Regions from separate parts of the Pedobacter sp. MR22-3 genome, predicted to be linked through region 2. Evidence: riboswitches for the same ligand, from Rfam matches in the RefSeq annotation. Region 2 holds a riboswitch; the other holds the start of a gene.

Region 1 (16,653 bases), on a different contig from region 2:
CAGTTATAGAACTATTGTGTCTTTTCTAGCAGGCCAGCGATGAAGTAAAGTCTACAGTTGTTTCCTTTCAACCATCAAGAAAAAGGAAGAATACAAGTTATCCTATGAGAGATTTTTGGCTATATTGTAATCACCTACATTTATTGAAATGAAAAACGACAAAACATCACAAAACTACACGTTAAACAGACGTAATTTTGTTACTGGAATTATCCCGGTGATAGCTGGCGCAACAATACCATCCTGGGCTTCGGCGAAGGAGATTCAACAAACCAGAGAAGACAATGACTTTCCAGGACTTATTACGCGAGAGAAAAAGCCATTAAATATGGAGTTTCCATTTCCTACGTTAAAAAACAGGATTACTCCAAATAACCAGTTCTTCATCAGGAGTCATTTTAATATTCCCAATATTGATGCTACAAATTGGGAATTAGAGATTGGCGGCAACACCAATCATGTCATAAAGATCAATCTGAGCGAACTTAAAAAGCTTCCTGCAAAAAAGGTAATGGCTACTATAGAATGTGCCGGAAACGGACGTGCTAACCTCGCCCCAAAAGTGAAGGGTTTAGGATGGGAACAAGGTGGGATCAGCAATGCTGAATGGACAGGAGTACCTTTATCCGTATTGTTAAAGAAGGCTGGCATAAAGGTGGGTACGGTAGACATTATTTTGGAAGGGAATGATGAGGGGATGATTACAGAAGAGCCGAAATCACCAGGAAAAATCAAATTCGCCCGAAGCATTCCGTTAAATATAGCAATGCAGGATCACATCATCATCGCCTATGAAATGAATGGAAAACCATTGAGTGCTGAACATGGTTTCCCGGCAAGGGCAATTATTCCAGGATGGTATGGTATGGCATCTGTGAAATGGCTGATGAAAATTACTGCATCTGAAAAGCCGTTTGATGGCTATTGGCAGACGATTGAATATGCTTACTGGAAGCGTGTTGAAGGACTACCTACCTTGACGCCCGTAACCACTACATTGGTTAAGTCTGAAATATCAAGGCCGGTATTGTTTGAAGCGGTGCCGGCTGGAAAACCTTATCAAGTAAGGGGTGCAGGATGGTCAGGTGATAGTAACCTATCGAAAGTAGAAATAAGCACGGATAAAGGAAATTCATGGCAACCAGCAAAATTAATTGGTCCTGCTATCCCTTTCGCCTGGCAGCTATTTGAATTTGAATGGGTGGTTCCTGCTAAGACTGGAAGATATAGTTTAATGGCTAGAGCGACAGATCAAAATGGCAAAACGCAACCCATGGAGCATGATTTAGACAGAAGAACTTACATGGTTAATTTTATCTCGCCAATTGATGTAGATGTAATATAGCTCAATAAGAACAAATTTCAGGATCTTGCGGTTATCGCATAAGGCTTGTTTGGCATAAACAGTTTATCACAATTAATATTCTACATCAAACCATGATCAGATTCACGTCTATACTTCTACTATTTGCTAGTTTCTCTGCACGAGCACAACATGAACACATGCAAATGGCAACTAAAAAAAATGTCTTCCTTGGGCAAATGGCTCATATGATGATGAAGATGGATGAAATATCAGCTACCACATCTGCAGACAGAGATTTCATACAAATGATGATCCCACATCACCAGGGTGCTATTGATATGGCAGAAGAAGAGATTAAGACCGGAAAAAATAAAGAAATGATTCAGCTAGCTAAAAGTATCAAAGCTGAGCAACAAACCCAGATTCAGCAAATGCGACTCCTGCTCAGCCATCCTGAAGGATTTATCGCTACAGGCAACCAACATCAAAACGCCAACCAGAAGATGATGAAAGTGATGATGGAACAAATGCCTGAAGAAAAACAATTGTCTGATACTGATCTGTCCTTTGCAAGGATAATGCTTCCTCACCATCAGGCTGCCATCGACATGGCTAAAGTTGAGTTGCGGTATGGAAAAAATAAAAATGTAAAAAGACTGGCCGAGAATATTATCTCAGATGAACAGATAGAAATCCAACAAATGAAGACATTTACAAACTCCCATTAACATATGAAAAAGATATCCTTGTTTACGCTATTAATATTCAGTTTTGCCCTACAATCAAAAGCACAATCAATCTATGCCCAAGACAGGGTTTATACAGGCAATCAGATATCTAATACGGTTTCTGTCTTAGATCCCTCAACACAAACGCTATTAGGAAATATTGTTCTTGGTAAACCCCAACCTGATATCTTAAGTCCTCTATATAAGGGACAGGCCCTGGTTCATGGCCTGGGTTATTCCCCTAAAAGGCAATTACTAGCAGCGGTTTCCATTGGATCAAATTCAGTAACCTTTATTTCAACAGCAAAAAATAAAGTTTTAAAAACTGTTTATATCGGACGTTCACCGCATGAGGCAACCTTTAACCCTTCAGGATCACAGGCATGGATATCGGTAAGAGGAGAATCGTATATCAGCGTAATTGATGCAAATAAACTGATTGAAATCAAGCAAATTCCAGTAGCCGACGGCCCGGGAATGGTTGCTTTTACTCCAGATGGAAAATGGGCTTATATTTGTTCCAGCTTTACTGCAGAAGTGGATGTAGTGAATGCAACTTCTTATGCTATTGTAAAGCGTATTCCAGTAGTTAGTCCATTTTCTCCAAATATATTCTGTAGTCCTGATGGGAAATGGATTGCATTGACACATAAGGATGTAGGGAAGATCACTGTCATCAGCACGGAGACAAATACGATACATACAGTACTAAATACAGGTCCAATTACCAACCATGTCACTTTTACTTTAGTTAATGATTCACCTGTGATGCTGGCAACCATTGGCGGAGAAAACAGCTTAAAAGTATTTAGTGTTTCACAAGATTTCAAGCTTACTGATAGCGTTGCGACAGGATCATTGCCACATGGCGTCTGGACTTCGGCAGATGGTAAATTTGCATATGTCGGATTAGAAAATGATGACCAGGTACAAGTGGTTGATCTGGTAAAAATGGCCGTTGTAAAAACCATTGCTATTGGACAATGTCCGCAAGCATTGTTGTACGCCGCTAATGCCAGCCCTGCAAATGCCTCAAAAGAAAATTTAACCCCGCTTAATCTTGCAGACAAAAGTCAGGTGATTAAATTGATGAATAAGGATAATTCAATGTCATCAGGCATGCTAAACGTAAGAAGCGTAGGCTTGACTGATCTTGTCCAACAGGACTTTAAAAAACTCGAGCCAAATACTTCGTATACTTTAGCGTTAACCAACTCCTCAAATGATACGTTTAACGCAGATTATGTCATCAATTCTTTTAAGACCGATGAAAAAGGAGCTTTTAGCGGTCAATCCTCGGGGATAATTAAGAGTGTAGGAACAGGTGGCGCCGATTATAAACATGTGGTTCTTATTGATGATCTTTCAAAAAAGCTGGTGATGATCAGTAACTAATGTATTTTAAACCAAAGATATAACTGCCCATAATGCAGCACTTGAAATTACTATCCATAAAATTACGCCTTGTAACAGTGGCATTATCCCCACTGCTTTCAAGATAGTAAATGAGAGTCCGCTTCCTATCAGGAACAAGGTTAAAGTTAAGCCTGCTTTTGCTAATGCTACAAAGTAGGGCGCAAAAGGCTTAATAAAAGGTAAGTAGGTGTTGGCGATCATTGCCAGGATAAATAGCCCTATAAAATAGGGTATACTAACTTTGCTATTGTTGCTTTTGAACAGGAAAGATGTACCAAACGCTACGGGAACAATCCATAGTGCTCTGGCTAACTTAACAGTTGTGGCTATCTGTAGTGCTTGTTCACCATATTTACTGGCTGCCCCAACAACAGAACTGGTATCGTGAATAGCAATGGCACACCACATACCAAATTGTGACTGTGACAAGTTAAGCGCATGTCCGATAGCGGGGAAAAGAAATAAGGCCACCGAGTTGAGTATAAAAACAGTACCCATTGCAACGGAGATCTGTTTTTCTTCTGCGTTCATTACAGGCGACAATGCAGCAATAGCACTTCCACCACAGATCGCCGTTCCAGCTGATATCAAAAAAGATGTTTTACGTTCTATTTTAAATACTTTTCCCAGGATAAAACCAATGATAAGCACTCCGAAAATAGAAACTACGGTAAACAGTACGCCTTCTTTTCCTGCTTTCATTGCACTGAATACATTCATTCCAAATCCTAGCCCGACAACAGAAATTTTTAGCAGCAGGTTTGTGGCCTTGTGATTTAAATGCAGATAGGGATGTTCCATTAGTTGCGCCAATACTAATCCTAGCAATAAGGCTAAAGGAGGCGACATAAATGGAAAGAGGCACAGCAAAACTGCCAGGATGAAGATAATTTTACGGGTGTTTAAATTTAAGTTTAGCAGGTTACCCGCCTTTATTTTAGAAGAATTTGAATTGTCTTTGATTTGTGTCATAATTTTGATTGTCTTTATTTTCTAATTCAAAGATCCATAACTAATAAACCCCGATCAAATCATTAAAACTTATCTTCCATAACTTCATGTTATAGAAGATAAGTTTTTAGACATTATTTATTCCCAACCCCATTTTTTGAAAATGAGATGTCCTTTATCGGATTGCATAAACTTGATAAAATCCTCAGTTTCCGACTTATGCGTACCAGTGCTACCCCTCACTACAGGTGTACCTCTATAGACTGTTTGTGTAACAGGAATCCTAACCATTGAGGTGAGGTCTGGTAAACGGTTATGCCAGGAGCCAAATGTTATCCAGGCATCATATTGAGGATCATTTTTCCATGCAGCAATACCCAATGCCGAATTTGCAAATGTACCTGCTATACGCTGCTGTATGTTTGCAATCAGATCTTGTCGACCTGCCAAATCTTCCCAAAGCCCCATTTGCCCAGCCCCATTCACATCAAGAATTTTCACACCTGGTTTACAGAGATCGCCCAGATTTTTGATGTTTTTAGGATTGCCGGGCCGTACCAGGATCGCTGCCGCACGTTTATATAACTCTGTCCGAGAGTTCGCCACTATCATGTTTGGGTGGTCAGACATGAATTTTGAAAGCATGTATTCTGCTCCTCCAAAGAACAGATCTGCATGTTTCATTGCATCCGGCATCCATTCATTATCTGGCCCGGCAGTGACTTTAATTACGATATCATGCTGCTTTCCAAAAACCTTCGCACATTCATTGATCGGTCCGAGCGGCCCACCGGGACCATAGACATATAAAGTATCGTTTGGGATTTGTGCATTCCCAATGGTCACTACAGCAACGACTGACAATATGGTTAAAAATATATTTTTCATTGTGTTTATGTTTAAGGTAAATCAAAACCAAACTTTTTGTAGATGGCAGCAGCCTGCGGACTGATCAAAAAATCCATAAAATCTTTTGCAGCGGCCGGATGTGGCGCATCTTTTAACTGTCCCGCTATATATTGCGCATGGATATTCTCTTTTTCAGGAATTTCAATGAGCTCAACAGGATGGCCAATCATTTTCTGATAGTAGGCCTCAGTATACCATACTGGAGCGGCGTCACTTTCGTTGTATAGGATCCTCATTGGTGATTGGCGATGATGGATCATGGTAAGATAAGTAGTCTTATCTTTAACTTTATCTTCCATGATGGTAGATTTTAATGTTTCCCCTCCAGCTTTCACATAGGCTTCTTCAATACGTTTACCGATCCCTTCATTCTCTGGATTGGGCATACTGATCCTCAGCTCTTTATTTGCTAAATCTTTGAGTGACTTCAATGCCTTCGGATTTCCCTTTTGGACCATGATTGCCAACCTGTTTCTAGCATATAAAGTCGTTTTGCTAAACCATTCAGGGGTCATGTCTATCCGGTTCTTACCAGCTGTATAAACATCCGGCTTTAAGGTAATTCTCATGTTGCCCACCACAATGCTACCGGTTTTTATTTGTTGGGCTAAAATGCCTGGGGGAAGCGTTTCGGCAAATACCCGCTGATAATGTGGATATGACTTTTTAAAGGCTGCAATTAATTCGTCAATGCACATAAACTGGTTACCGGCAAAGAAAACCACCAGTTGGGGATCATTAATGTCTCCAAAAAGATCAGGCACATTGTCTACTCCAGGTACTGTGAACTGAACTTTACTTTCAGGTGGAGTATTCCAGGGCGGATCAAAGCGATGATCCTGGGCCTTAACATTTCCACAAAGCAATAAAAATGCAACTGTGGCTAAAAAGGTGTGATTTATATATTTCATGATTTTCTAATTATTTGGTTTAAGGATGTACAACTGCCCATCCCTGATATTGACGGATGATGATTTCACCATTGCCGCTGGGTACATAACTGATAAAATCAAATAAGGTATTTTTTTCGATTTTCCTTTCTCTGACGGTATTTTCACATTGTGCAAGAATTACTCCTCTGGATTGCAGTTCTAACAATGTTTTTTCAAAAGATCCGTTCTTCTGGTAAACAGCTACGCCATCTCCAAAGGCAATAAGTTCTGCATTGATTTTCCCTTTTAACCTGGGATCGTCGAGTGCATTTTTTAGGTTTCGAAGTGTTCCTGCAATCTTTTTCTCATCACCGTTATTGATTACATACAGTGCCTTATAATTTTTCAGGGTGGCTTTTGCCCCTGTAAAATTAGCAGGTGTAGCTTGGGCAAAAGTGGCCGAGGTTGCTGCGATCAGCAAAAATAATGTACAGATTAAGGTTATTTTTTTCATGATTTTAGATTTTGATGATTTATTTAGTTGTTAGTTTTACTTGTTTTTCGGAGGTTACAATTGGTGCAAATGGACCATACTTATGTTGATTTTCAGAAAATTTGTCGGCATATGGTCCGTATGGCGCATCAAAAGGTTTTTTTAACAAATCAGGGTAATCTTTTCCCTGATCTTTATGTGGTCTTGGCTGTGAGTTCACAAAAGCAGCGAGATCCCAGGCCTCCTCATCACTTAACTGCGCATCTCCATATCTGGCACCATATGGCATATTGTTCTTTACGAACCCCGCAAAGTTACTGAGTCTATACATCCCTGCGCCATCATTGTAGCTGTGTTTGCCCCATAATGGCGGATAAACATAAGTTAGTTTGTCTTCATCGAGTATTCCCTCACCATTTGCACCATGACAACTTTGACATTTACTGGTATATAAAATCGCTCCATGTTTGACATTCGCTGCCCTATCCAGGAATTTTAATTTTTCGGTTCCCGTTCCAAACACTTTCTCCCCTTTTTTTACACCTGTTCCAAGCCATTTCATATAAGCCAGCATTGCCTGTATCTCTTTACTAGATTCGTCTGGTACTTTGCCTGCAAGACTTCGATTGAAGCACTCTGCAATACGTGCCGATGCAGGTTCAACCTTTCCTGATCTGCCACTCATTTTAGGAAAACTGGAAATAAAACCAGCATAATTATTTCCGAACAGTTTGGTTCCACCCTCGAGGTGACAATTCTGACAATTCATACCATTTGTAATACGGGCTATGGATCCATTTGGCCCAAAATATTTGCTCGTATGTGCTATTAATTCTTTGCCATACCTGATCATCTGGCCGTACTTGGTGTCCGCCGGAATCGTATTTTCATCAGGCGCTTTCCAGGCATCAGCAGGTACAACCTGGCTTTTGACGTTAACAGCAGCTATACCGGTTTCCACATCCTGTTTGGTTTTTGCTGTCACTACATCTGGCTGCCCATTAAAAAATAAAGTGCAGATGAAAATGGTTCCACAAGCAACAAATAGAAACGCAATGATAGCCGTTGTCCTGGCTGTATATATAAGTGCTTGTCTGATTTCTTTTTCTGTTGATTCCTTATTCATAACCAATATTTTTCTGTTACAAATGTGCATTTATTCTACTCATCAGAAAAAGCATAAAAAGTTATTGATGATAACGTAAGGTTATGATGTCAGTACCCGTTGAAACAAATTGTTTGTATCTTAGGTTATCTACTAAAACCGTGTATGATAGATTTCCGTTTGCAAGTATTTTATGCTGTCGCTAAAAGGCTGAATTTTACAAAGGCCTCGGCAGAGTTATTTATCAGTCAGCCTGCTGTAACCAAACACATTAAAGAATTAGAGCAGGAGTTCAAAATGTCATTATTTGAACGCAGTGGAAACAAAAAAATCAGCCTCACCCCAGCCGGCGAATTATTGTTGCATTACGCAGAACAGATTTTTGGAACTTACCGGGAACTGGAATATGATATGAATCTACTTACTAAACAGCATAAAGGAATATTGAGGATTGGTGCCAGCAGTACTGTGGCACAATATATCATTCCACCTGTATTGGCACAGTTTCACAATAAGTTTAAGGATATACAAATTCAACTGGTTACCGGAAACACAGAAGATGTAGAGCAGCGTTTGATTGCTAAGGAAATAGATTTTGGAATCATTGAAGGCATCTCCCGGAACCCACAGATTAAATACGAACAATATCTAAAAGACGAGCTGGTGCTGGTGTGTTCTGGTCACAATTATGCCATGAAAAAGGAAATGATCAAACCGAATGAGTTGAAGGATTATGATTTATTACTTCGTGAACCTGGTTCTGGTACACTAGATGTTATTGCATATGCTTTAAAAGCACACCAGATAAAGGTGGGGGACTTAAATATAGAAATGCAGTTAGGTAGTACCGAAAGCATTAAATCCTATTTGATTCACAGCAAATGCCTGGCTTTTTTATCTATCCACTCCATATTGAAAGAGCTCAAGAATAATGAATGCCGCATCATAGATATCAAGGATATGGTTATCGAAAGGCCGTTTCATTTCATTCAGCTTCATGGTCAGCAGGACGCTCTGGCGGAACTATTTATGCGCTTCGCTAAAAGCTACAACTATAATGTATAGTGTTACCGAAATTTCGAGGCAATATCAGCCAGCTAAAGTGCTGCTGCTCTTTGTTTCTGAAGCTCCTGGAGGTGACGATAAACATTTTTACCTGGGAAATACTAATCTGTTTCGAACAATTTATCTTGCATTTAGTGAGGTATTTGGCGATTTTAAATCTGTAGAAGATTTTTTGCAGTTCTTTAAAGGCACGGGATGCTTTTTGGAACATCTAACTTGTACACCTATTGATAAATCGTCAGTTAAAATCAGAAAAAACCAGAGGCAGGGGGGAATAGAGCAATTAGCTCATAAAATCAGAACATATCAACCCCGATTAATCATGATCCTAATGAAAAGCATTGAACAAGAGGTTAAAGAATCTATTGACCTATCAGGCTTATCGTTTATCGAAGAAATTGCAGTTACCTGCTATCCTGCCGGCACTGAATCAAACAGGCTTACTTGCATCCGGGATACCAGGGTTATCATCTCCAAACTGGCATCGATATTGACATAACATGCAAATATATTGCTGTAATATACCGATACAGAACAAGATGAAAATTCAAGATCAGGAAAACACCAAACAGCATGCAGGAGACCATTTGGCTAATGAAAGAACATTTTTGGCCTGGATCAGAACCAGTATTGGTATCATGGGATTTGGCTTCGTGGTGATGAAATTCTCGCTATTTATCAAGCAGATCAGTGCCGCACTGGGGAGTAAAGTGCCCCTGCACCAAACCGGAGATTCCCGCATTATCGGGATTTTTCTAGTTGCCCTGGGAGCAATTACTATCATTTGTTCTTACTTAAGATATAATTCAACGAAAGAACAATTGAATCAGGGGGTGTATTACCATTCAACACTTTTTGTTAAAGTTTTAACCGCTTTAGTTTTCATAGCTAGTATACTTTTACTGCTCTACCTTATTAAAACAACATAGGCAGTTAAATCATCTGTACTTGATGCTTTAGAAAAGAGAGGAAGGAAAGCGGTCGATATAGCGTTGTTTTTTGATATAAATTGCTGATTGCATTGGTCAAGGATCTTATAAAAATTTCACCTCTTTATGATAATCCACAGGAACAGGATAAGTCAATATTTTATGTTCCCGTAAATATTTTGGGTACCGCAATACGCTGTGAAGAATATATACCTGAATGGCCACTGAAAAAATAGGCTGTAAAACAGGCTACCGCAAAAAACATGGTGTATTCACTACCAAAAAGTTCTATACCCATAATCGTACAGGCAAGGGGTGTATTCGTTGCACCAGCAAAAACAGCAATAAATCCAAGGGCAGCAAACAAACTAACTGGAGCATTTAATAAGGTCGAAAGTGCATTGCCTAATGTTGCGCCAATATAAAACAAAGGCGTTACCTCACCACCTTTAAATCCAGTTCCTAATGTTAAAGTTGTGTAAATGGTCTTCCATAACCAGCTCCAAGTATCTGCTCCACCAGGCTGAAAAGCAGAGGGAATTGTAACGGCTCCTTGGTATTCGCTATCCACGCCCAAACTTAAGTAATCCGGTTTCCCGATGGCGTAAGTCAAGCCTATAATAATCAGACCACCGATAACAGGAATAAGCCACTGGATCTTACATACTTTAGAAAAAAAGGCCTTGATCTCATGCACCATTACAGCAAACAGGTAGCTGGCCAGACCAAACAATGTGGATGCTAGAATAACCTTACTAAGCAGGAGTAGGTTTACCGGCAGGTATTCAGATAGAAAGTAGGCACTTTTCTCTATGAGATCGATGTGATAAGCGGTATGATGGATGCCCCAGGCAGAGACAGTAAGATCACCAAGCACGCTGGCAATTAATGCGGGAAGTAAAGCCTTGTACTCTATTCTTCCAATGGCCAGAACTTCCATTGCAAATATGGCACCGGTGAGCGGTGTTCCGAACACCGCCCCAAACCCGGCTGCAATTCCCGCGGTAAGGAGCATCTTGGTGTCTACCTCATTTAGCTTAAACCAGCGGCTAAACATTCCTGCGATGCTTCCTCCGATTTGTACCGCGGTTCCCTCTCTTCCAGCCGATCCGCCAAACAAATGGGTAATCACTGTAGTTATTAAGATTACTGGCGCCATCTGCCTGGGCACTCCACCACCCGGCCTATGGATTTCATCCATGATCAGGTTATTTCCTTTTTCTGAGGACCTACCAACTGACTGATAAATCAGGTGGATCACAATACCTGCTAAAGGTAGCAGAAAAATGAGACAGGTATGCTGAAAGCGAAAGTGAATGGCCCAGCCTAGCAGCCAAAGGAACAAGGCAACCATACTTCCTATTGCAATGGCAACAGGAAGTATAAGCAGCGTCCATCGAACCGCATATTTAAAAACCGAAAGGTGTTCAAATAAAAATTTATTATGTTTCATTGTAGGTTAGCGGCTGATTTATAATTTTTTATAAAAAGTATTGATTCCTGCAAATGATGCCCTATCACCAAGTTCTTCTTCTATCCGAAGCAACTGGTTAAATTTAGATACCCTTTCAGAGCGGCAGCCACTTCCTGTTTTGATGTGCCCCGCACCGGTAGCGACAACCAGATCCGCAATTGTCGTGTCTTCAGTTTCACCACTGCGGTGAGAAATAAAGCAATTGTAACCGTTTTTTTGGGCTAGTTCTACGGCCTTTAGCGTTTCGGAAACTGTACCGATCTGGTTCAATTTAATCAGTACGCTGTTTGCAATGCCCTGGTCGATTCCCTGCTGGATAATACTCGGGTTGGTGCAGAATATATCATCTCCAACCAATTCCACTTTGTCTCCCAAAAGGCTGGTCAGCTTTTTCCATCCCTCCCAATCGTTTTCGCCCAACCCGTCTTCCAACAGGATAATTGGGTACTCTTTTAACCATCCTTCCCAAAAGCCAATCATTTCATCTGTTGTGATCCGTTCTTTAGAACTTTTATAAAATTCATATTTTCCATTATTCCACATTTCGCTGGTCGCTGGGTCAAGACAAAGGGAAATATCCTTGCCTGGAGCAAAACCGGCAATATGTATCGCTTCCATGATGATTTGGACGGCTTCCTCATTAGAACTCAGATTTGGCGCAAACCCACCTTCGTCACCAACTCCGGTATAATAGCCTTTCGCTTTTAGCAGACTTCTCAGGGAATGAAAAACAGCTTCGCCCATACGGATACTTTCCTTAAACGAGGGGGCGTTATGAGGGGCAATCATAAATTCCTGAAAATCGATGTTGTTATCAGAATGCCTTCCCCCATTAATGACATTCATGCACGGTACGGGCATTACGTAACCTTCCCTTTCCACTAGCTGCCTATACAAGGGAATCCCTTTTGCAACGGCCGAAGCCCGGGCGAAGGCGATTGAGGCCGCAAGCATCGCATTTGCGCCGAGCCTTGATTTATTCTCGGTTCCATCCAGACCAATTATATGATCATCGAAGGCCTGCTGACCCTCAAAGGATAAGCCGGTGACTGATTTGCCGACTTCGACGTTAATCCCTTTTACTGCTTTTTCCACGCCTTTACCATTATAGCGCTCTGGATCACCATCTCTAAGCTCTACGGCTTCTTTTTCACCCGTACTTGCCCCGGATGGAGAAATACCCCTTGCTGTTGTTCCGTTAAGAGTGACTTCTACTTCTACTGTCGGATTGCCCCTGGAATCCAAAATTTCACGGGCATGAATTTTAGTTAATTTCATAGTTTTTTGTTTTATATTGATTTTTAGTATTTCGGTTGCTTACAAATAATTGAGTTTCTCAAAAGATCAAAACCAGTGTTCCCCCAATGATCAGCAGGGCACCAAAGAATACTTTCAGGGTAAGAGCTTCTTTCAGGAACACCATTGCAAGTATAATAGTTAGGGCAACACTCAACTTATCAACAGGGGCGACCTGGGACACTTTCCCGATCTGCAAAGCCTTGTAGTAGAATATCCAGGACAAGCCGGTGGCAAGGCCAGATAAAAAAAGAAATAGCAGGTTATGCTTTGACAGTTCCGTAATTCCTTTAAGTTCGCCTCTGGCCATTACGATCCCCCAGGCTACAATCAGTATTACCACCGTTCGTATGGCAGTAGCCAAATCAGAATTGACATTGGTTACGCCGACTTTTGCAAAGATGGCCGTAAGGGAAGCAAAGAAAGCTGATAATAGCGCGTAGATCCACCACATAGTTTTATGTTAATTTTCCGTTATTGAATAATTCCAAAGTAAATGAGTACAAGAACCGTTGCTCCGGCAATGATCCGGTAAATGCCGAACCAGCGGAAAGAATGCTTTTGAAGATAGGTGATGAAAGAGCGGATGGCCATCCATACATCCCACCCGCACCTGCTTTACTTAAATGAATGATCGTAGTTAGATTCGGTTCATGGGAAGGGCGTAGACGCTTAACGGTGTTTTTAATCAGTCCTGAAGCAATCTGATCTGCACTAGCAACTAGTAGCGCAATGGTAATAAGAACCTGCCAAATTTTTTTGCAGAAATTCTGGAAGAGGCAATAAATAATGAAGGCATAAAAAGGAAGCCAAAAACGCTTATCACTGGCCCAGTACATGATCGTATCCCAGAATGCATTATGGTGCTGATTTATCCACAAGAACCATTCAGTTTCAACCGGCAGGACCATTGCTAACACTGATCTCACTTTGGCAGACAGACAAAGTAAGACAAGCGCAATTAAGATAGCTGCCAGCAATAAGAGTTGAGAATTTATTTTTAATTTTTTCACCTACAATACTTTGACCGGCAGATTTTATTACCTGCTGGAATTTCTATTGTAGGCGCCATCAGCTTTTGAAAAAAGCGGTTGAATCGGAAGGACACCATTTCCGTATTGCAAATATAATACTAATAAAATGATGTGCAAAATCTTAAAGTAGGTGTTGAGAATTTAATTTATCACTATTCCTCCTTATTTGAATACGAGAACCAGTTTCTTATTCTTCTACCGTTTAAACAAGCATCATATCACGGGATTAAAGCTTTTCTTAAACAAAATGAAACCGCCTGGAAATAACCATGTTATCTATATAGGAATTTTTTTTATAACCCTAAAAAATTAAAGTTATGGGATACCATGAATGGAAAAACTGTATTGATGCATGCTTAAAGTGTGCTTCAATTTGCAATCATTGTGCAAGTTCATGCACTCAGGAAGAAGACGTGAAAATGATGGCGCGGTGTATTGAGCTTGATATGCAATGTGCAGCCATCTGCTACTCTGCCGCTCAATTGATGAGTATGGGTAGCTCTTTTGCTCAAGACATTTGCCGTATTTGCGCAGATATTTGCCAGCAATGCGGAGATGAGTGTAGTAATCATCATACCCAGCATTGTCAGGAATGTGCAGATGCTTGTAAGGCTTGTGCGGAAGAATGCAGAAGAATGACAGGAGTAGCTGCTTAAGATGCCAATCACCGTGAGCATTAATTGATTAAGGGCAGCATTCTAGTTGCCCTTTCATTTTTATAAATAGGCAAATTTATTCCATTCATTTTATTTTCATTATTCCCTCATTATTTGATATTTACCAAGGTTTGAGGTTGTTCTTGGTATGTCCTTTCTCTAGCCTTAAAAAAATGGGTTTTTTAGGATATGATTCTCATAAACTCATTCCATTATTCAAATAAGAATTTCAGTTTTTGATGATGAGTACTTGATAATTCGAATTCTATGAAAATGAAGGCTAGATGCGAGTTGAGGAATGCATTAAATAATGCATGAACTTTCAATTCCCGCTTCATCAAATTATTTCAAAAAACAAAAAATACAAATTTCATTTCAATGGCGGTGTTAAATCAATCACGTTGTTAAACCGAGGGTATGTACCTTCTAAATTAAATGCAAGCTACATGGCATTTGCGCATAATTGTAAAAAAATTTAGACCAAACGGATTTCCCCCCGTTTATCCTATAATTGAATAATATTCAAGCTGATCGATGTTCGCAATTGAAACTAATCCACATGCTTATTTGGCTAATTAGATAGCAGTTTATGGAGTTCAACACTGATGTCTAGACAATTGGTGTTTTATAAATAGTTGCGGTATATCTTAATTTTAGGGAAAATTCTAAAAAGTTCGAACCGAAAAATTCAATTTAATCTATTGTAAGTGACTTATTTTCAAGTTCTTAATGTTTAAAAAATAAGAGGCATACTTTTTAGATGCCTCATATTGCCACTTAGTAGGGGCAATCCGCGGAAGTTCGAACTTTTATGAGCATTGTGAGGCTGTAGTCCATTTTGAAAATGTGCTCAAAAATAAAGTTGAAGGTCACTATCGAAAAAAGAAGTCTTATAATAAAAAGGAAGATTGATTGGATAATATGAAAATTAGAATATTGTGTAAAAATCAACCAGGTGTTCACTGAAATATATATGCCGGCTTCCAAGGGATTTGACCAAATGCTAGAGCTCAAGAATTCTACTTGTTGTTGTCTCAATAATATTTTTGTTGATGAGGTTGTGGCAAAATTAGTTAATGAAGGTTGCTTTGTTCAGAAAGCTGTTTGGAAATTTTTTGACTGGATAGCCGACTTCCATATGTCTGCAATTTTAATTTTTAAATTCCAGTCATACTTTACTGTAACCTGGGATCCGTTATTTTCGTCTAGCAATTAATAGAAAGCGAGAAATTATATAACAAATTCATAAAATTATATAAAGTTCTTGCAACAGAAAAAGGTTTCTTGCGAACATGAAAGTCATTGCAATTTTTATGGTAATCTGCATGAGCCTGATTTCAGTTGTTACTGGAACAGTACAGGCTATGCAATACGATAAAGAGCCAAAATGTTGTATGCAATCAGGTATGGCTAAGCCATGCAAGTCGCACAAAAGCGATAAAGCAATGGGCATGTGTTTGACTAAACTATGCTGCAATGTGCCAGGATTTACCATAAACAAAGTGATTCAAATAGTGCCAACGGTTCCTATAGAAGTTAAAAATTGTTCAATTAATCTGGCGCGTAAAAGCACAATTGACTTTTCATTCCCTTTCTGGCACCCTCCGAAAGTAGTGTTGATATAAATAAACTAAAATTAACGCCGGTTTTTTTATCACAACAATAAAATATTCAAATGAAAAAGTTTCTTATCATCACATCAATGATGTTGATCAGTCTATCCACATATACGTTTGCAGGCAATACACCATGTTGCAATCGTAAAATGAACAATTGCAACAAATGCTCAAAATCCTGTACAAAAGGTATATGTGAAGATTATTGCAGTAAACAGTGCAAAGACACTGGTGGATGCAAAAAATGTAAATAATTACAAAGCCGGGAACTTTTCCCGGCTTTGCTGTTTATGAAGGGTTGTAGCCAAATGATGTGATCAAACCATTTTGCTCTGGTATTAGCAGCTTTGTTCTAGAGAAAGATAAATACTTGGTAAATAACTAAATTTGAGCTACCAGCCGATAAAAAACAACAACATGGAACACACCTATAAAATAACCGGAATGAGCTGTCAGGGCTGCCGGACCAAAGTTGAAAATGCGCTGAATGGCATTGATGGCATTTCCGCAAAGGTGTCCCTGGAGCCGGCTGAAGCCATCATTACAATGGAAAAGCATATCCCAACAGAGAAATTGCAGGAGGCGCTGTCTGCCGCCGGACATTACGGCATTGAAATGGGTGGTCAAGAAAAACATGTTATAAAAGCGGTTGAACATATAGATCATTACCATCGTGGATTATCCCATGGACAAAATTCCAGCGCTCAAAAGCTTGGTAAAAATGGAGCTGAAGGGTTATTTTATTGTCCGATGCACTGCGAAGGCGATAAGACCTATGATAAGCCGGGGCATTGCCCCGTATG
Region 2 (16,653 bases):
AATTGTATTTTCTTTCCGTCGTCATCCTTTAATACAGTATTCTCCCAATCGTTTGTTAGTTGTCCATATTCAATGGTGATAAAAAAGGTTCGCGCTAAAACCCTTTCATCTGCCCTGACCTGGATATAGTCAGCTTTGATATCTGTCAACCGAATGCCATTTACAATTTGTGCTTTAACATCGACCGATGCAAAGCCAGCCATGAGTGTGGCTAAAATTAATAATTTTTTCATAACCTGTTTCTTTTGTGTGTGCTTGTAAATTAAGAAAAAACATTTTTTGAAAAGAGAAGAATCAATTAACAATTGTAACATTTACAACTAAAAGCTATCTTAAACTAAAAAATAAAATGAACTTTTTAGGCAATATTATCTGGGTTATTTTTGGCGGGATTTTTATTTTCTTCGAATATATTATAGGCGGTTTAATTCTTTGCCTGACCATTGTGGGCATTCCCTTTGGCATTCAATGCTTTAAATTTGCAATTGTTGGCCTTGCCCCTTTTGGGGTTAAAATCACTGATACATCTTCAAATACCGGCTGCTTATCAACGATTATGAATATACTCTGGTTAGTGTGTGGCGGGTTTTGGATTGCCTTAACACATCTGTTCTTCGGAATTTTATTTTGCATCACCATTATAGGCATTCCCTTTGGCAGACAACACTTTAAATTAATGAACCTGGCTTTTACACCTTTTGGAAAATCAATCGCATAAAATTTAAGAATCCAGGTTTACTGAATTAAACCAATAGCATTTGAATGTTTGATGGCCTCATTACTATCTTTAAACAGGCAGGTGCGAACGTTATGCGTTTCGATTCGTTGCATCAGTAATTGTGTTTCATCTTCTTTTTCAGGCCTGATGTTGCGGATGTAAACGGCCTCAATATTCTGTGGGTATCTTTCTACAATCTGCGTATAGATAATAGGATCATGCTGAGAATTATCACCAAAAAAAATGAATTTCTGGTTTGGAAAAGCATCCAGAATGCGCATCACCCGCAGTAACTTCCCTTCGTGTCCGGTTTTACCGGTTTTAAGCAAATCGCTCCACTTCTTTAAGGTATTCAGCAGAAATGCCCCATCCGGAAGTTTGTTAAAACGAAAGGTTTCAATTAGGTAATCATACAGGTTCCATTCACTGCTGCTGACATAAAAAAAGGGATTAGGCTGATTTTTATCCGTATGCGATAAGGCCAGTTGCCGGTAATGGCTTGCCGCATCCGGGAAGGTTTTCCGGGTATGTGGATTTTTAATAGAAAGTTCACGCAGCCTTCTCCCAATGGTTGCAGAATGCGAAATCATCACCGTATCATCCACATCAGAAATAAAGGCGTATTGCGTAATATGCGGTACGTAAACTTTGCCTTCACCAGTATTCAATACATTTCCGTCCTTATCAACAGCCGCTACTTTTACATGATGCCAGCCTGCCTGAACATCTTCATCAGCCGCCCATTCAAATTTAAAGAAACCATCGTGTTCAGTTTTCTGATATACGGTTTGTCCGAAAAACTGAAGCCTGACCTCAACCAAAGGATAGGGCTTCAAAATAAAAAGCTTTAACAGGTGGATAACATTGACCAAAATGTTGTTGCTGTAAACCTGTTTACTTTTTGCCTTACGTTTAAATACATGACCATAAACAACAAGGTTATGTTTGTGCCCGTAACCATGATAAACTTTTACACTAACAGATTTATTCATTGATATTAAAACAGAGTTTCATAAAAGTTGTTTGTTGTTGTAAGCCATTAGGTTAAGCACATGAAATTACTATTTGTTATAAATCCGGGCTCCGGTAGTCACGATCTCAATTTAAAGGATGTAATTTCTGCACATTTTTCTTCAAAAGACATCACAACCGAACTATTTGAGCTTCCTAAAGATTGCTCGCTTAAAAATATAAAGGAAAAAATCAATCAGGAAAAAGCAGACCGGGTGGTGGCCGTTGGTGGAGACGGAACCCTGAAACTTGTTGCAGAATGCCTGCTGAACACCGGCATTCCAATAGGCATTATCCCTGCCGGATCTGCAAATGGAATGGCAAAGGAATTGGGTATTCCGACAGATATTGAATTGGCACTTGATCTGGTTGTCAGCGGCAAACCGCATCAAATTCATGCTATTAAACTAAACGATGAGCTTTGCATTCACTTATCAGACCTTGGTTTTAATGCCTACCTGGTAAAGAAATTTGATACGATGCCCGAACGTGGCATGTGGGGTTATGCCAAAGCGACCTGGCATGCCTTGTGGAACCACAAACGTATGCAGATTGAACTCAATATTAAAGGAGCAACCATTAAATCTGCTGCAGCTATGGTGGCTATTGCCAATGCAACCATGTATGGTACAGGCCTGAAAATAAACCCTGACGGGAAACTTGATGATGAATTGTTTGAAATTGTGGTGGTGAAAGATTATTCCTACCTGGAAATCTTAAAAATCTGGCTGACCAAACTTCCTTTTAATCCGAAAAAAATAGAAGTTTTTCAAACCTCACGGGTGAAAATATCTTCCAAACACAAAGCCCATTTTCAGGTAGATGGAGAATACATAGGTAAAGTAAACGAAGTTACTGCTAAAATTTTACCTGCCTCCGTAACCGTAATTTTATAACCTGAACTATTGAAAATAATGAATAACAGAGATATGCAGCGTTTAGCGCAACCTTATCTATACTTATGTTTTTATTTGTGTTTAAAACTAAAGAATTTTTTCAGCATCCAGATCTGCTAATCCCTGTCATCCGCAGGAAACGATGATTAGAAATTTAAGCCATGAGGACAATGATTTTAAAAATACCGTTTATGAATTTGAACAGTATAATATAACCTAAAGAACTCTGCAATAAAGCATACTTTAAAAAGAGCGTTAAACCAGGCATTACTTAAGCTAAATAATTCAGGCAAAAAGGTAATGAAACCTATTGAAAAAACCCACACGATTAACCGAAAGGGAAACTGCACATAGTAAGCGATAAACCCAAATTTGCGAGATAGGAATAACCCTATTGCAGAAACAAAAAGCAGCACAAATAAAAACAAAGTAAGCCACACTTTAACCTGGGAAACCAGCTGATCGGGAATTTGATTGAGGTGTGTAATCATTCCCCAAAATTGTTTGGCCAGTAAAAAAATGCTAAGAAGATCGAGAAAGGCGAAAAATCGGACAGTATTTTTCATTTATTTACAATATTTAGCCAGGTAAGCATCCGCCATATTGCTCCCCATATTCTTAACAAAAAAGAAATCCTCGCAAGCCCCCTGACGATCACCCTGCTTAATTTTTTTCAGTCCCGTTTCTATTCTCGAATTCAGGTAATCATCATCAATCCCCAACTGTTTTTTAATGGCAATAAACTGGACTTCCTGCCCGGGTTTCGCCTGATCTATATTTTTATAGAAATTAATCACCGAATTGGTTAATGCTTCTTCTGATTGATAGGCCCTGATTGCAGCAGCCATATCTGATTTAGATTTCCCTTCACATTGATAGCCTTCCAGCCGGAAGTTTACCGGAATAATTACCGCTGTTGTGGTATCATAACCGGAAGGCACCTTCCATTTGCCACTACTCAGGCGTACCAGCCTCAGGGCTTCTTCATCCAGATCTGTAAGAATACCCTTAGTAACTTTGGAAGAGTATATTTTACCTTGCTGATCTAATTTAAAGCTGATGCTAACTGTACCCTGTATGCAATTTGCCTTGGAGAAGGCCGGGTAAATGGTATGTTCTCTTAAAAAATCAGCAAAGTTGCCCTTTCCAGCTTCGAACTGAACCTGTGCGGAAACAAATACACTAAAAAAAACAAAGCAAATGGTTGTGAGCACTTTCATATTTTCTAATTTACGTAAAAAATAACTGCTGCGTTTCAGCATGCATTAATCAGATCCCATATGATGCAGGTGGAGCGCCAGTATGATATTCGGATCAGGGCAATTTTCCAGGTATTCTTCCCTTTCACTAAACCGGCATACACCGGGATAATCACCTTTCCACTTCCCCATATCCCGAATCATCTGAAAGTGTAAATGTGGTGGCCAGTTCCCGTTTTCTTCCTTTACGCCTAATGTGGCAAATTTGCTTCCTGCAGCAATAAAATCTCCTTCCTTCAGGCCGTTCAAGGATTCCAGACTTAAATGCCCATACAACGCATGAAATGTATAACCAGCCATTTCATAAGCAAGTACAATGGTTGCACCATAATCTCCAAAGTGATTATTGTTGGCGAAACTATGTACCCTTGCCTCATAAAAATTGCAAATTGCTGTTCCGGCAGGGGCCCAGATATCGACACCCAAATGCAATCTTCGTGGTTCTTCTTCGGTATCGAAATGAGCACTGCGGGCATAAATGGTCCGGTGCTCATTATAACCTCCAATGCCATAACGGGCCTGATGCTTTACAAGTTGCTGATCTACCCATCTGGAGAACATCTCTGTATCTGCTAATGTTTCATTGGTAAGTTCAACATTATTCGCTGTAAAATCCAAGAACAAGAGCTGATCGGTATCTGCATTAAAATCAATTATACTTTGAATATGTGCTGCATTTGCATGAATAACCTGCTCAAATGTTTTCATTTTCATGTTAATAGGTATGGTGATACGTGTTGGGTTCTGGCAAGCATTTTTTCAACAGGAAACTTAAACTATTGGCTCCCATCTTCAGGCTGTAAAAAAATACCCGCAGGTAGGTTTACCATGCGGGCATAAATCTTTTTCGAGGTACAATACCCTAATTCAGCTTGAATTATTCAGCTTCCTCGTCTGGTTGTCTTGGTTCCTTTGCTATTTTCTCAAACAGGTGATCCATGCGTTCCACGTACTCATTGGTATCATCCACAAAAAAAGTAAGTTCCGGCACCACCCTTACCTGGTGGCGAATCCGTGCACCCAGTTTATACCGGATCTCGCCGGCATGTGAATTAACGGTATTAATGGATAATGTGGTGTTGCTGGTATTAAAAAAGCTCAGATACACTTTCGCTACAGCTAAATCCGGCGATACCCGCACACGGGTGATGGTTACCAATGTGTTTGGCAAAAATGCTCCACCCTCACGTTGAAAAACCTGTGCCAATTCTTCCTGTAGTACTCCTGCAAATTTTTGCTGACGTTTACTTTCCATATCTTTTATTATTAATAAAGTAAATTATCATACGGGTATCTGGCGGTATGTGCAGCCTTAACTTTATCGTATAATAAATTTTTAAACTCTTCTATGTTCTCTTTTTCCGTTGCTGAAATAAACAGTACAGGGGCCTTGCCATGGCTCATCCAGCTTTTTTTGAAATCGTGAAGACTTAATTTGCCATCGTCATCATCTCCTTCAGTTTCCGGCGATACATAAGCATCAATTTTATTGAACACCAGTATCATATCTTTATCAATTGCACCGATATCCTTCAAGGTTTCATTCACAATATGAATCTGATCTTCAAAATTCGGATGTGAAACATCTACCACATGAATCAGGATATCTGCTTCACGCACTTCATCCAGCGTAGATTTAAAACACTCGACCAGATGATGGGGCAGTTTGCGGATAAACCCAACGGTATCAGACAACAGAAAGGGTAAATTTTCAATCACCACCTTTCTTACGGTCGTATCCAGCGTGGCAAAAAGTTTGTTTTCAGCAAAAACCTCAGATTTTGACAGCATATTCATGATGGTTGATTTACCCACATTGGTATACCCCACTAAAGCCACACGAATGAGCTGACCACGGTTTTTGCGCTGTGTTTCGTTCTGTTTGTCAATTAATCTTAAACGCTCTTTTAGTAAAGAGATTTTATTAAGGATAATCCTTCTATCACTCTCTATCTGTGTTTCACCTGGTCCGCGCATCCCGATACCACCTTTCTGGCGTTCAAGGTGGGTCCACATACCCGTTAACCGGGGTAAAACATATTGCAGTTGTGCTAACTCTACCTGGGTTTTAGCCTGGGCAGTTTGTGCTCTCCCGGCAAAAATATCCAGGATCAGGTTACTGCGATCCAAAACTTTTACCCCAAGTTCACGATCAATATTACGCAGTTGAGATGGGGATAATTCATCATCAAAAACCACGGTATCAATCTCCTCCGATTTTACATATGCCTTGATTTCTTCCAGCTTTCCGGTACCGACAAAAGTGGCACGCTCCGGCTTCAACATCTTTTGGGTAAAATTCTTTTCCACTTTACCGCCAGCTGTTTCAACCAGAAAAGCTAATTCATCTAAATATTCTTTTGTTTGTTCTTCCTTTTCGCCCGGCGTAATTACACCAACCAATATGGCCCGCTCCTGCTTGATCGCAGTATCATAAAATTTCTGTTTTCCCATGTAATATGTACAAAGATACAAATTTTGCAAAATGTAACTTTCATTTACAACCCATGAGGTGACAGGAAAGTTTGCCTTTAAGATGGAAGCTTACATTTGCTCCATAAATTTAAATATTCTCATCCGCAACAATCAATTATTCCTGCCCGGAAATGTTTATAAAAATAAAAGCACAATCACGCACTAAAGGTTAAATTCGTATTCTAAAATTGAAAGCAATTGGCAAAAACTAAAACAGCATATTTCTGTCAGAGTTGTGGTTATGAATCAGCAAAGTGGTTAGGAAAATGTCCTTCATGTGGGCAATGGAATACATTTGTTGAAGAAATTATAGAGAAAAGCACCACATCTGTACCCGCCTGGAAAACCGAAACCAGTTCGAGAAAATTAAGCAAACCCAGTAAGGTTGATGAGATACAGTCATCCGTAGAAAGAAGGATCTTAACCGGCGATAAAGAACTTGACCGTGTTTTAGGTGGTGGTTTGGTAGAAGGATCACTGGTGCTGATTGGGGGCGAACCGGGCATTGGTAAATCTACCCTCATGCTACAACTGGCCCTAAATTTAAAGGGTAAAAAGCTTCTTTATATTTCTGGTGAGGAAAGTGAACAGCAAATAAAAATGCGGGCAGAGCGGATTAAAGAAAGTCCGTCTGCAGACTGCTATATCCTGACTGAAACATCCACCCAAAATATCTTTAAACAAATCGAAATATTGCAACCAGAGATACTGGTGGTAGATTCTATTCAAACCTTACATTCAGCTCATATTGATTCTACTCCGGGAAGTGTGTCACAGGTAAGGGAATGTACTGCAGAGTTACTTCGTTTTGCGAAAGAAACCGGTGTACCGGTTTTTCTGATCGGCCATATTACCAAGGACGGCGCCATTGCCGGACCGAAAATCCTGGAACACATGGTAGACACTGTTTTACAGTTTGAAGGCGACAGGCATCATGTTTACCGGATCCTGAGGTCGATTAAAAACCGTTTCGGGGCCGCAGCTGAGCTGGGAATATATGAAATGCAGGGAAGTGGCTTAAGGGAAGTATCTAATCCTTCTGAAATACTCCTCTCGCAGCGCGATGAAGAATTAAGTGGCATTGCGATATCAGCTATGCTGGAAGGTGCACGTCCGATGTTAATTGAAACACAGGCATTGGTAAGTGCGGCTGCTTATGGTACGCCACAACGATCGGCTACCGGCTTTGATACCAAACGAATGAACATGCTTTTAGCCGTACTGGAAAAACGTTGCGGCTTCAGGTTAAGTACCCAGGATGTTTTTTTAAATATTGCAGGTGGCATCCGGGTGGAAGACCCTGCAATTGATCTGGCTGTGCTGATTGCGATTATCTCCTCCCATCAGGATATTTCCATTTCATCCAAGAATTGTTTTGCCGCTGAAGTTGGCTTATCAGGAGAAATCAGGGCAGTAAACCGGATTGAACAACGTATTGCCGAAGCTGATAAACTGGGTTTCGAAACCATTTACATTTCAAAATATAACCTGAAAGGAATTGACATTGCTAAATATCACCTGGAAATTAAAGCCGTAAGTAAAATTGAAGAAGTTTTCGGGATGATTTTCGGTTAAGTAATAGGTATACGATAGTGGAATTTATGCAACGAATTTTCCACATTTTGATCATCAAATTCCCCAGATTTTAATTTTTAAAAATCCATAAACTCCTTTAAGGAATAAATAAAACATTAATAATCAATTATTTAAAAAATATATAAATTATTTTTATGGTTCTGGTTTAACCTTTGCCTGAGTTGTTTTGTTGTTCATCATGGGATGTGATTGATAACACTAGGGATGATTTTCCCCGTTAGCCATACCTAACGGGGATTTTTTTATTTATACAATTCCACTAAATTTTAGATAACTTTAAATCAGATAAATAACCGCGTCAAACTTTAAAAATATTCCCAATGAAAAAAATTATTTTAGGCCTGGGTTTTTGCCTTTTCGCTCTTACCGGCTTTTCACAAACAGCATATACAGGCCAGAAATTTGGAGCTGAAGTAACAATGGGTAACGTTAAACCTGCTGCCAAAATGGAGGCTGCAATGGGAAATAAAACTACAGCAGACATGAAGATTCAGGGCAAAGTGGTTGATGTGTGCAAGAAAAAAGGCTGCTGGATGACTTTGGAAATGCCTAATGGTGAACCCATGCGTGTGACATTTAAAGACTATGCTTTTTTTATGCCAATGGATATTATAGGTAAGAATGTAGTGTTGGATGGTTTAGCCAAAAAACAAACCATCTCTGTAGAAACTTTACGGCACTATGCTGAAGATGCTAAAAAATCGCCCGAAGAAGTAGCGAAAATTACTGATCCTAAAAAGGAACTGGCTTTCGAAGCGAAAGGTGTAGTCATTTTGGATAAATAATTGAAGCTGGAAGGCGCAAAAAATAATCCCGGTACAGATGCTGCTTCGGGATTATTTTCCTGGTGATGAATGGAATTATAAAACCCAGTTCCAACCAAATTTATCAGGTGCCAAACCATAACGGATATCATTCAACTGTTTAGCAATGCCATTTGAAACCGATCTGGTTGATGGATCAGTTAACTGGTAGATTTCTCCTTTATAACCGATCTGTCCTACATGTGTTACCGTAGCCGCAGTTCCTGCAGCAAAGGCTTCTGTTAAACTCCCGTTCTGAATACCTTCAATCACTTCCTGAACTGAAACCCTGCGTTCTTCTACCTCAATCCCCGCTGCTTTAGCCAGTTTAATGATGGTATCGCGGGTAACGCCGTCTAAAACCGTGCTTCTTACCGATGGTGTAACCAGTTTACCATCCATTACAAACATTAAGTTCGCTGTTCCGGCTTCTTCAATATATTCATGTGCAATAGAATCCGTCCAGATTAATTGATCAAAACCTTCTTTACGCGCCTGTTCGAATGGATATAAAGAACGGGCATAATTTCCGGCAGTTTTTGCGAAACCAACTCCGCCTTCATCTGCACGGGTAAATTCATTTTCAATTTTAACTTTCAGCGCAGAACTGTAGTATGGTCCAGTTGGGGTGGTTAATAAAGCAAATTTATAAGAATCAGATGCCCTTACGCCCAAATAAGGATCTGTGGCGAACATTACCGGACGAATATATAGCGCATAATCTTCCTGATCCGGCACCCATTTTTCGTCAACGGCAATTAACGCAGCCAGGCCCTGCATAAAAATCTCTTCAGGGATGGTTGCCATAGACATTCTAGCGGCAGATTTATTAAAACGTTCGAAATTTTTATCAGCACGAAAAACACTGATTTTTCCATCCGGCTGTCGATAAGCTTTTAAACCTTCAAAAATGGCCTGGCCGTAATGAAGCGCAGAAATTGCAGGGCTCATCGGAATTGGTCCATATGGAAGAATTTGTAAATTTTTCCATTCGCCATCTTCATAATCGGCTGTAAACATGTGATCGGTAAAAACCTTACCGAACGGTAATTGGGAAAAATCGGTAACGCTCAAACGTGTTTGATCCGTCTTGGTGATTTTTATATCTAAGGTCTCGGTCATATTATTGAATTTTGAATGCATGAATTTTGAATGAGTGAATGATTGGATCGTGCAGGTTCCATCATTCCATCAACCAATAATTCAATTATTGTTGAATTTTAAATGATTGATTTTTGAATGAATGACGGTTTGCAACAGGCAAATTCAATCATTCAGGCATTCTCTAACGCAATCATTATTTATTTTGCGCAAATTAAGAAAAAACGGGCTTTTTTAATAGCTTTTCAAAATATTAATCTTTGTTTTTGAGTGTTTTAAGTACACTAAGCACCCAACCTTTACCCCACTCTTCCATTTGTTCGTCTGTCCATAAGAAGGGATAAAAGATTCTTTTTTGAAAACGCGGAGGCAAATATTTCTGCCAGTTGGTTCCTCCAGTTGCCGCCACATCAACCGGGTCTTTTTCCAGGTAACGAACAGCAGATTTATAATGCGACAGCGGCCATTCTACATTGACATACAAATCAAGTTTGCGCAATTCTGCTGCCAGTGCAGAAACATCGGCACCGCTGGCTTGCAGCTGTTGAAATAAGGCAGAGAAATTAGTCAATGACCGATCTTTAGCCAGCTGTAAAAACTGTGCTGCATATTTTTTGATAAATTGTTTCAATGTGAGGGTCTGTTTTCCGGATGCCAGTTCTGTTGCGCCGAATTTCCAGTAAATATGTTCAAACTGCGCTTCAATGGTGGCGCTACTCAACTCCTCCCGTTTACTTTTATCTACCAGGCGAATAAAATCTGTGGCGCAAATTTCAATCATTCTGTATTGCCCCGACTGGAAACCACTCGCAGGCAAAAGCGACATCCGGAACTTCAGGAACTGCTCCTTCTCCATGCCATCTACCATCACTTCAAAAGAAGTGGTTAAGGCATTAAAATAAGCATTTATTCTTTTTACCCGCGCAGTAAAAAAATCTACGGTTAAATGTTCATGCTCGGCTATTTGTCTGCATTCATGCAGGGAAAGTTTAAAATAAAGCTCCGTAATCTGATGATACATGATAAAGATTTCTTCATCAGGAATTGGCGTCTTTGGGTTTTGTAAACTCAACAAAGTATCCAGATGGATATAATCCCAGTAGGTGAGGAAATCAGCATAAAGCAATCCGTCCAGGTAGGAAGCCATGTCCTGGCCCATTGCAGTATATTTTTCCTGAAGCTGATGCAGTTTATCTTTAATTTCTGGTGTAAATTCCATTATTTTGGTTTATTACTACAAAGGTGATAAAGATTTTTGTAGAAATGAGCAAATTTTATACTTTTGAGCTTAAGGCGATGGGGTACCGCCAAAACCGCCCAGACAGGCTGATGACTCCTACGATTTAATAAAATTGAATTCAAATGCCTGTTAAAAATTTAATAGATGGATTTCTGCTGTCCGTCAATCGTTTCATAAAGCAAGATTTTAATTTAATGTTCCTGGATATTGCCAGATGGATATTTTTTTCTGCAGTTATCGGTATAACGGCAGGATCTGCATCAGCATTGTTTTTAGAAACATTGAATTGGGCGACAAATTTCCGTGAACAGCACTTATGGATAATTGCCTTCTTACCTTTAGCCGGTTTACTTATTGGCTTCACGTATCATCACTGGGGAAAAGAAGTGGTTAAAGGGAACAACCTTCTGATAGAGGAACTCCAAAGCCCGAAAAAAGTTATTCCATTAATTATGGCTCCGCTGATTTTTGCCGGAACCATTGTGACCCACTTGTTCGGAGGTTCAGCCGGAAGAGAGGGAACGGCAGTACAAATAGGCGGAGCCTTTGCCGATCAGCTGACAAGGCTGTTCAAACTAAAAACGGGCGACCGAAAAATCATTCTCATATGTGGCATCAGTGCAGGCTTTGCATCTGTTTTTGGAACGCCATTGGCGGGAGCAATTTTCGGACTGGAAGTATTTGTATTGGGTGGTTTAATGTATCGGGCTATTTTACCGTCTTTTATTACGGCAATCATTGCCAACTATGCCTGTAAAGCCTGGGGTGTGGGCCATACGCATTATTTAATGACATCAGTGCCTGAAATGAATTTCACAAATGTGATGATATCACTTGGATCAGGAATAATTTTTGGATTAGTAGCCCGAAGTTTTTCTACGCTTAACCATATGGTATCCCAATTATTTGGTAAAATAAAATATCCGCCTCTTAGGCCATTTATTGGAGGTGCTTTATTGGTAGTGATTATTTTCCTGATCGGAAATACCAGATATACAGGGCTCGGTATTCCTGTAATTTCAGAATCATTTACCCAACAGGAGCCATATTATACCTTTGCCATTAAACTTTTTTTAACGGCTTTAACGTTAGGCTGTGGTTTTAAGGGAGGTGAAGTTACGCCGCTGTTTTTTATCGGAGCTACATTAGGAAGTTTTTTAAGCCTTTTTATGCCATTACCTGTTGGATTATTAGCGGGAATGGGCTTCGTTGCTGTATTTTCCGGCGCGGCCAATACACCGCTGGCCTGTATTTTCATGGGCGCAGAATTATTCGGCTTGCAATCTGCGGTTTATATTGTCTTTGCCTGCATTACTGCATATTTCTTTTCCGGGCATGCGGGAATTTATAAATCACAAGCCATTGGCTGTTTTCAAAGATTTCCCATTAAGAAGCATCAGTTTTTAGGATAAAATACCTGTAAAGCCTCATCAACATGCGAAGGGCAACGGCTTAGCGATGGTGTGAAGCAATCTATTCAGAAGAAAAGATTGCTTCTTCGTTCCTCCTCGCAATGACGATTTTTAGTTTCAGCTTTGACAAATTCTTTCTTAAGCCATAATTAGCAAAACATGAAACTACCCTAATACAACACCCTGAATTTTATAGTATGTTCAATTTTCTTAAGCGATTTAAATAATTGTTTATCATATTGGGCATTGATATCGGTAATGGCATATCCGATTTCCGGATTGGTCATTAAAAACTGTCCGACAATATTAATATCGTGTTTTGCGAAAACCGTATTGATCTGCGCCATAATCCCGGGAACATTTTTATGGATATGGATTAAACGATGGGATTTATCAATTTTCGGCAACTGTAAATTAGGAAAATTGCTACTGAGATAAGTTGCCCCGGTGTTCATGAAATCTGCCACCCGTTTAGGGATAAAATCGATATTGCGTGGATTATTTTTAGGATCATCAAATACCACAATACCCTGCCTGGTACAAACATCAAAATCTATCTTGTTTTTCGCACTGCCTAAATATCCAATAGTTTTGAGTTTAACAGCGTCCCTCAACTGTTCTTTAGTCAGCCTTTCGCCATTTGCCAGGATCATCATCCCCACATCTTTCACATACTTTTCTTCAAAAGATGTTTTCTGCCGGATAGAAAGTCCGTCATTCTTTAAGATGGTAATGGTTGCCGGATCAACATCCCCGATAACCAGGCAAAGGATTCTGTTTTTTGGATAAGAAATTGCACGGGGCAAATCGTTAACATATAAAAACTCGTCGAAACTTGGTGTTACATGATCCGCTTTTGCCACGATACTTTCACGGGCGATATTCTCAGTAAAGGCAAAGAATTTATTAATCAGCCCGCTTTCCCGCAATTGAAAATCGGAGTAGCCATCGCCAATGCCAAACAACATACCTTCTAATTTCAGATGCTGCAACAACTTTACCTTCCCTCCTTCTTCACTTAAAGGGTTGGCATGATCGTAGTCAATAATTTTTCCGTCACCTGTAGTTACAAAGGTATTGGCATAAATATTTTCCTTTTTGATATGGTACTGACTTACCACCGGCGTGATGAACTCTTTAAAACCACCAGAAACGATTAGTACATCATCAGCATGCTTTTTAAAAAATTCGGCATTGCGGGAAAAAGACGTAGATACTTTTTTCTTCAGGTGTTTGATCAGCAATTTAAGGTGCTCTTCATTGGCTTCCAAAAGCTTTACGCGTTGTGCCAGGCTTTCTGAAAACGACAGTTTTCCTTCCATAGCAAAATTAGTATAATCTTCTATTTTTTGGAAAATAGCCTCTTTATCCGGGTGGTTCTTTAAAGAGATCCTGGCGAGTTCATCTAATGCTTCTACCTGGGTAAAAGTGCTGTCAAAATCGATAATGTAGTATGCTTTCTGTTTAGGCATTATTTTAAAGATTGGGTAATTTCAGTGATGATCTGGTTTACAGGTTTGAAATGTATGCCGGTTTGCTGCACCACTTTATGATTATCATAATAACTTAATGTTATGCTGCTGCTGGCGGTATCTTTGGTAATAGATGGTTCCTGCCTGGTAAATACGGATACCAGACGGAGCGCTCTCCAGGCCAGGCCAAGCATCCATGGCTTAGCTTCCTTAGCAGGAGGCTTTACGCCAAAACCCTGTGCAATCTGCGTAAATAATTCCTGGTAATGCATATTGCCAGAAGAGATAATGAAACGTTCGCCGGAAACTTCAGCAGCCATTAACAAGATCATCGATTGCGCTACATCTTCTACATCTACAAAACCTGATGCACCATTGGTATAAAAAGGAAACCCCTCCTTTACCAGTTTAAAGATAGCGCCGCTGCCTTCGAAACCTGCATTTTTCCCCATAATTACAGAAGGATTGACGATTACAGCATCAAGTCCTTCGTTAATGCCCCGCCACACCTCCATTTCACTTTCATATTTGGAAAGCCCGTAAGCATGTGTTTTGGAATCATATGCCCAGAAATCCTGTTCAGCAATCTGCTTTCCCTTTTTGGCAATACCTAAAGCTGCAACGGAGCTGACGTGCAACAGCCGGCACTTATTCTCCATACAAAGATTGACCACATTTGAAGTACCATCTATATTAACATGAAAGAGTTGCTTTTTATGTTTCGAATTAAGTGATACAAATGCAGCGCAGTGGTAAACCTGGGTAATACCTGAAAATGCCTCCTCAAGGGTAGATGGCTCATTGATATCTGCTGTAAACCATTCAACCCTTACATTTTCTTTTAGTGAATCAGGAATTTTAGACTTTTCTCTTCTCAAAGCACGAACAGCCAACCCCTGATGGGTTAACTGTTTGATTAATTCGGCGCCTAAAAATCCTGTTCCTCCGGTTACCAGTATCATTTTATTTTTTTTGAGCTATATGTGGAAATACGCATTCAAAAATAGATATTTGGGGCGAGAGTTTTAAATATATGTCGTTAACGGATTTCTTTTCCCCGGTAAACCCCGATAGTTTCACCCCCAAACAAGGTTTTTTTACCAGCCAGCTGGGATTAAAAGCACATGTTTACACCACTACCTTTCCTGATGTTGAAGCACAGACCTATGATTTAGCCATTATTGGTGTGCTTGATGGAAGAGGGGCAGTAGACAATGAAGGTTGTGCCCTGGCACCTGATTATTTCAGGGAGAAATTCTACAAATTAAACGAAGGTGCATTTGCCAGCAAAATAGTTGATTTGGGCAACATTAAACATGGTGCAACCATCGCCGACACCTATATTGCCATTAAAATGGTCGTTTCCGAGTTGATCAAAAAGGATATTATTCCTGTTATTATTGGTGGCGGGCAGGATTTAACCTATGCGCAATATTTAGGTTACGAAGACCTGGAGCAAAAGGTAGACCTGGTGGTGATTGATAATCAATTCGACATTGGTGATGATGAAAGTGAGGGCATTGAAACCCGCTCTGATTGCTATCTCAATAAGATTTTTCTACATCAGCCTAACTTTTTATTTAACTACAGCAATATAGGTTATCAAACTTACTTTGTTAATCAGGAAAGCCTAAGTGTGATGGACAAATTATATTTCGATGTACACCGTTTAGGTGAATTTGCCCAGGACATTACTTTAACTGAACCGATTATCCGCAATGCGAACATGATCAGTTTTGATTTGGGTGCCATACGCTCTGCCGATGCGGCAGCCAATGCGAACGCCACGCCAAATGGCTTTGATGGTGAGGAAGCCTGCCGGATTTCGCGTTATGCAGGCATGAACGATAAGCTCACCTCTATTGGCTTTTATGAATTTAATCCGGCCTACGACAATAACGGACAGACGGCCTTTTTACTGGCGCAGATGGTTTGGTATTTTGTAGATGGATTTTATGCCCGCAAAAAAGATTTTCCGCTTACCCCAAAATCACAATTCATGATTTACAGAACCAGCCTGAAAGATGGCTCGGGTGAAATGATGTTTGTGAAGAGCAAAAAATCCGACCGCTGGTGGATGCAGGTACCCTATCCATCGGGCCAATCTAAAAATGAACGCTATCATTTAGTGCCATGCCGCTATGATGATTACCAAACTGCAGTAAACGGAGAAATGCCCGATTTATGGTGGAGAACCTATCAAAAGCTATCATAATTTTATTTACCCCTTTTCGTTTAAAGAATACAATATCACTATATTTGAATTCAGTTGAACCAAATTAACTTATGAAAAAAATACTATTTTCTGCGATGGCATTATTGCCACTGGCAGCACTTGCGCAAAAACCATTTGCGTTGAATGGCGAAATTAAAAGCCTGAAAACCGGCGATAAAATCTATTTGATTTATCAGAATGACGGCAAAAACATTACCGATTCTACTACGGTAACCAATGGTGCTTTTGCATTTAAGGGAACAGTTGCCAGCCCGGCACAAGGAAGTTTATATCTGAATAAGAACCCTTATGTTAACCGTCCGGCACAAGGTGAAAAACTAGATGGTTTATCTATCTATGTAGAACCAGGAAACATCAAGCTAGCTGCTGCAGATTCTCTAAAAAACGCAACCATCAGTGGTTCGCCTGTTAATGATGATGCAAAGAAATTAAAG

The links. A riboswitch is a leader RNA that binds a small molecule or an ion and turns the genes downstream of it on or off. The one in region 2 is predicted to bind fluoride.
Region 1: another riboswitch for fluoride. It lies ahead of OQ267_RS13205 (hypothetical protein); the one in region 2 lies ahead of OQ267_RS00460 (voltage-gated chloride channel family protein).

What each region holds. Positions count from the first base shown of each region.
Region 1 is NZ_JAPIVF010000005.1:147,848-164,500, forward strand. It holds gene OQ267_RS13135 (sulfite oxidase) at 149-1,345, shown strand; gene OQ267_RS13140 (DUF305 domain-containing protein) at 1,504-2,034, shown strand; gene OQ267_RS13145 (beta-propeller fold lactonase family protein) at 2,038-3,429, shown strand; gene OQ267_RS13150 (YeiH family protein) at 3,436-4,422, opposite strand; gene OQ267_RS13155 (substrate-binding domain-containing protein) at 4,540-5,289, opposite strand; gene OQ267_RS13160 (molybdate ABC transporter substrate-binding protein) at 5,301-6,221, opposite strand; gene OQ267_RS13165 (DsrE family protein) at 6,241-6,696, opposite strand; gene OQ267_RS13170 (c-type cytochrome) at 6,716-7,801, opposite strand; gene OQ267_RS13175 (LysR family transcriptional regulator) at 7,946-8,845, shown strand; gene OQ267_RS13180 (hypothetical protein) at 8,838-9,344, shown strand; gene OQ267_RS13185 (YidH family protein) at 9,385-9,774, shown strand; gene OQ267_RS13190 (voltage-gated chloride channel family protein) at 9,935-11,227, opposite strand; gene eno (phosphopyruvate hydratase) at 11,246-12,526, opposite strand; gene OQ267_RS13200 (EamA family transporter) at 12,585-12,998, opposite strand; gene OQ267_RS13205 (hypothetical protein) at 13,003-13,557, opposite strand; fluoride riboswitch at 13,600-13,668, opposite strand; gene OQ267_RS13210 (four-helix bundle copper-binding protein) at 13,998-14,234, shown strand; gene OQ267_RS13215 (hypothetical protein) at 15,527-15,859, shown strand; gene OQ267_RS13220 (heavy metal translocating P-type ATPase) at 16,268-16,653, shown strand, end outside.
Region 2 is NZ_JAPIVF010000001.1:93,463-110,115, forward strand. It holds gene OQ267_RS00400 (hypothetical protein) at 1-233, opposite strand, end outside; gene OQ267_RS00405 (YccF domain-containing protein) at 350-718, shown strand; gene OQ267_RS00410 (App1 family protein) at 736-1,710, opposite strand; gene OQ267_RS00415 (diacylglycerol/lipid kinase family protein) at 1,771-2,625, shown strand; gene OQ267_RS00420 (energy transducer TonB) at 3,192-3,845, opposite strand; gene OQ267_RS00425 (peptidoglycan DD-metalloendopeptidase family protein) at 3,891-4,598, opposite strand; gene rbfA (30S ribosome-binding factor RbfA) at 4,762-5,139, opposite strand; gene hflX (GTPase HflX) at 5,151-6,338, opposite strand; gene radA (DNA repair protein RadA) at 6,558-7,934, shown strand; gene OQ267_RS00445 (DUF4920 domain-containing protein) at 8,276-8,740, shown strand; gene OQ267_RS00450 (branched-chain amino acid aminotransferase) at 8,816-9,880, opposite strand; gene OQ267_RS00455 (tryptophan 2,3-dioxygenase family protein) at 10,113-11,078, opposite strand; fluoride riboswitch at 11,143-11,205, shown strand; gene OQ267_RS00460 (voltage-gated chloride channel family protein) at 11,222-12,511, shown strand; gene OQ267_RS00465 (HAD-IB family phosphatase) at 12,682-13,983, opposite strand; gene OQ267_RS00470 (NAD-dependent epimerase/dehydratase family protein) at 13,983-14,945, opposite strand; gene OQ267_RS00475 (formimidoylglutamase) at 15,017-16,198, shown strand; gene OQ267_RS00480 (TlpA disulfide reductase family protein) at 16,270-16,653, shown strand, end outside.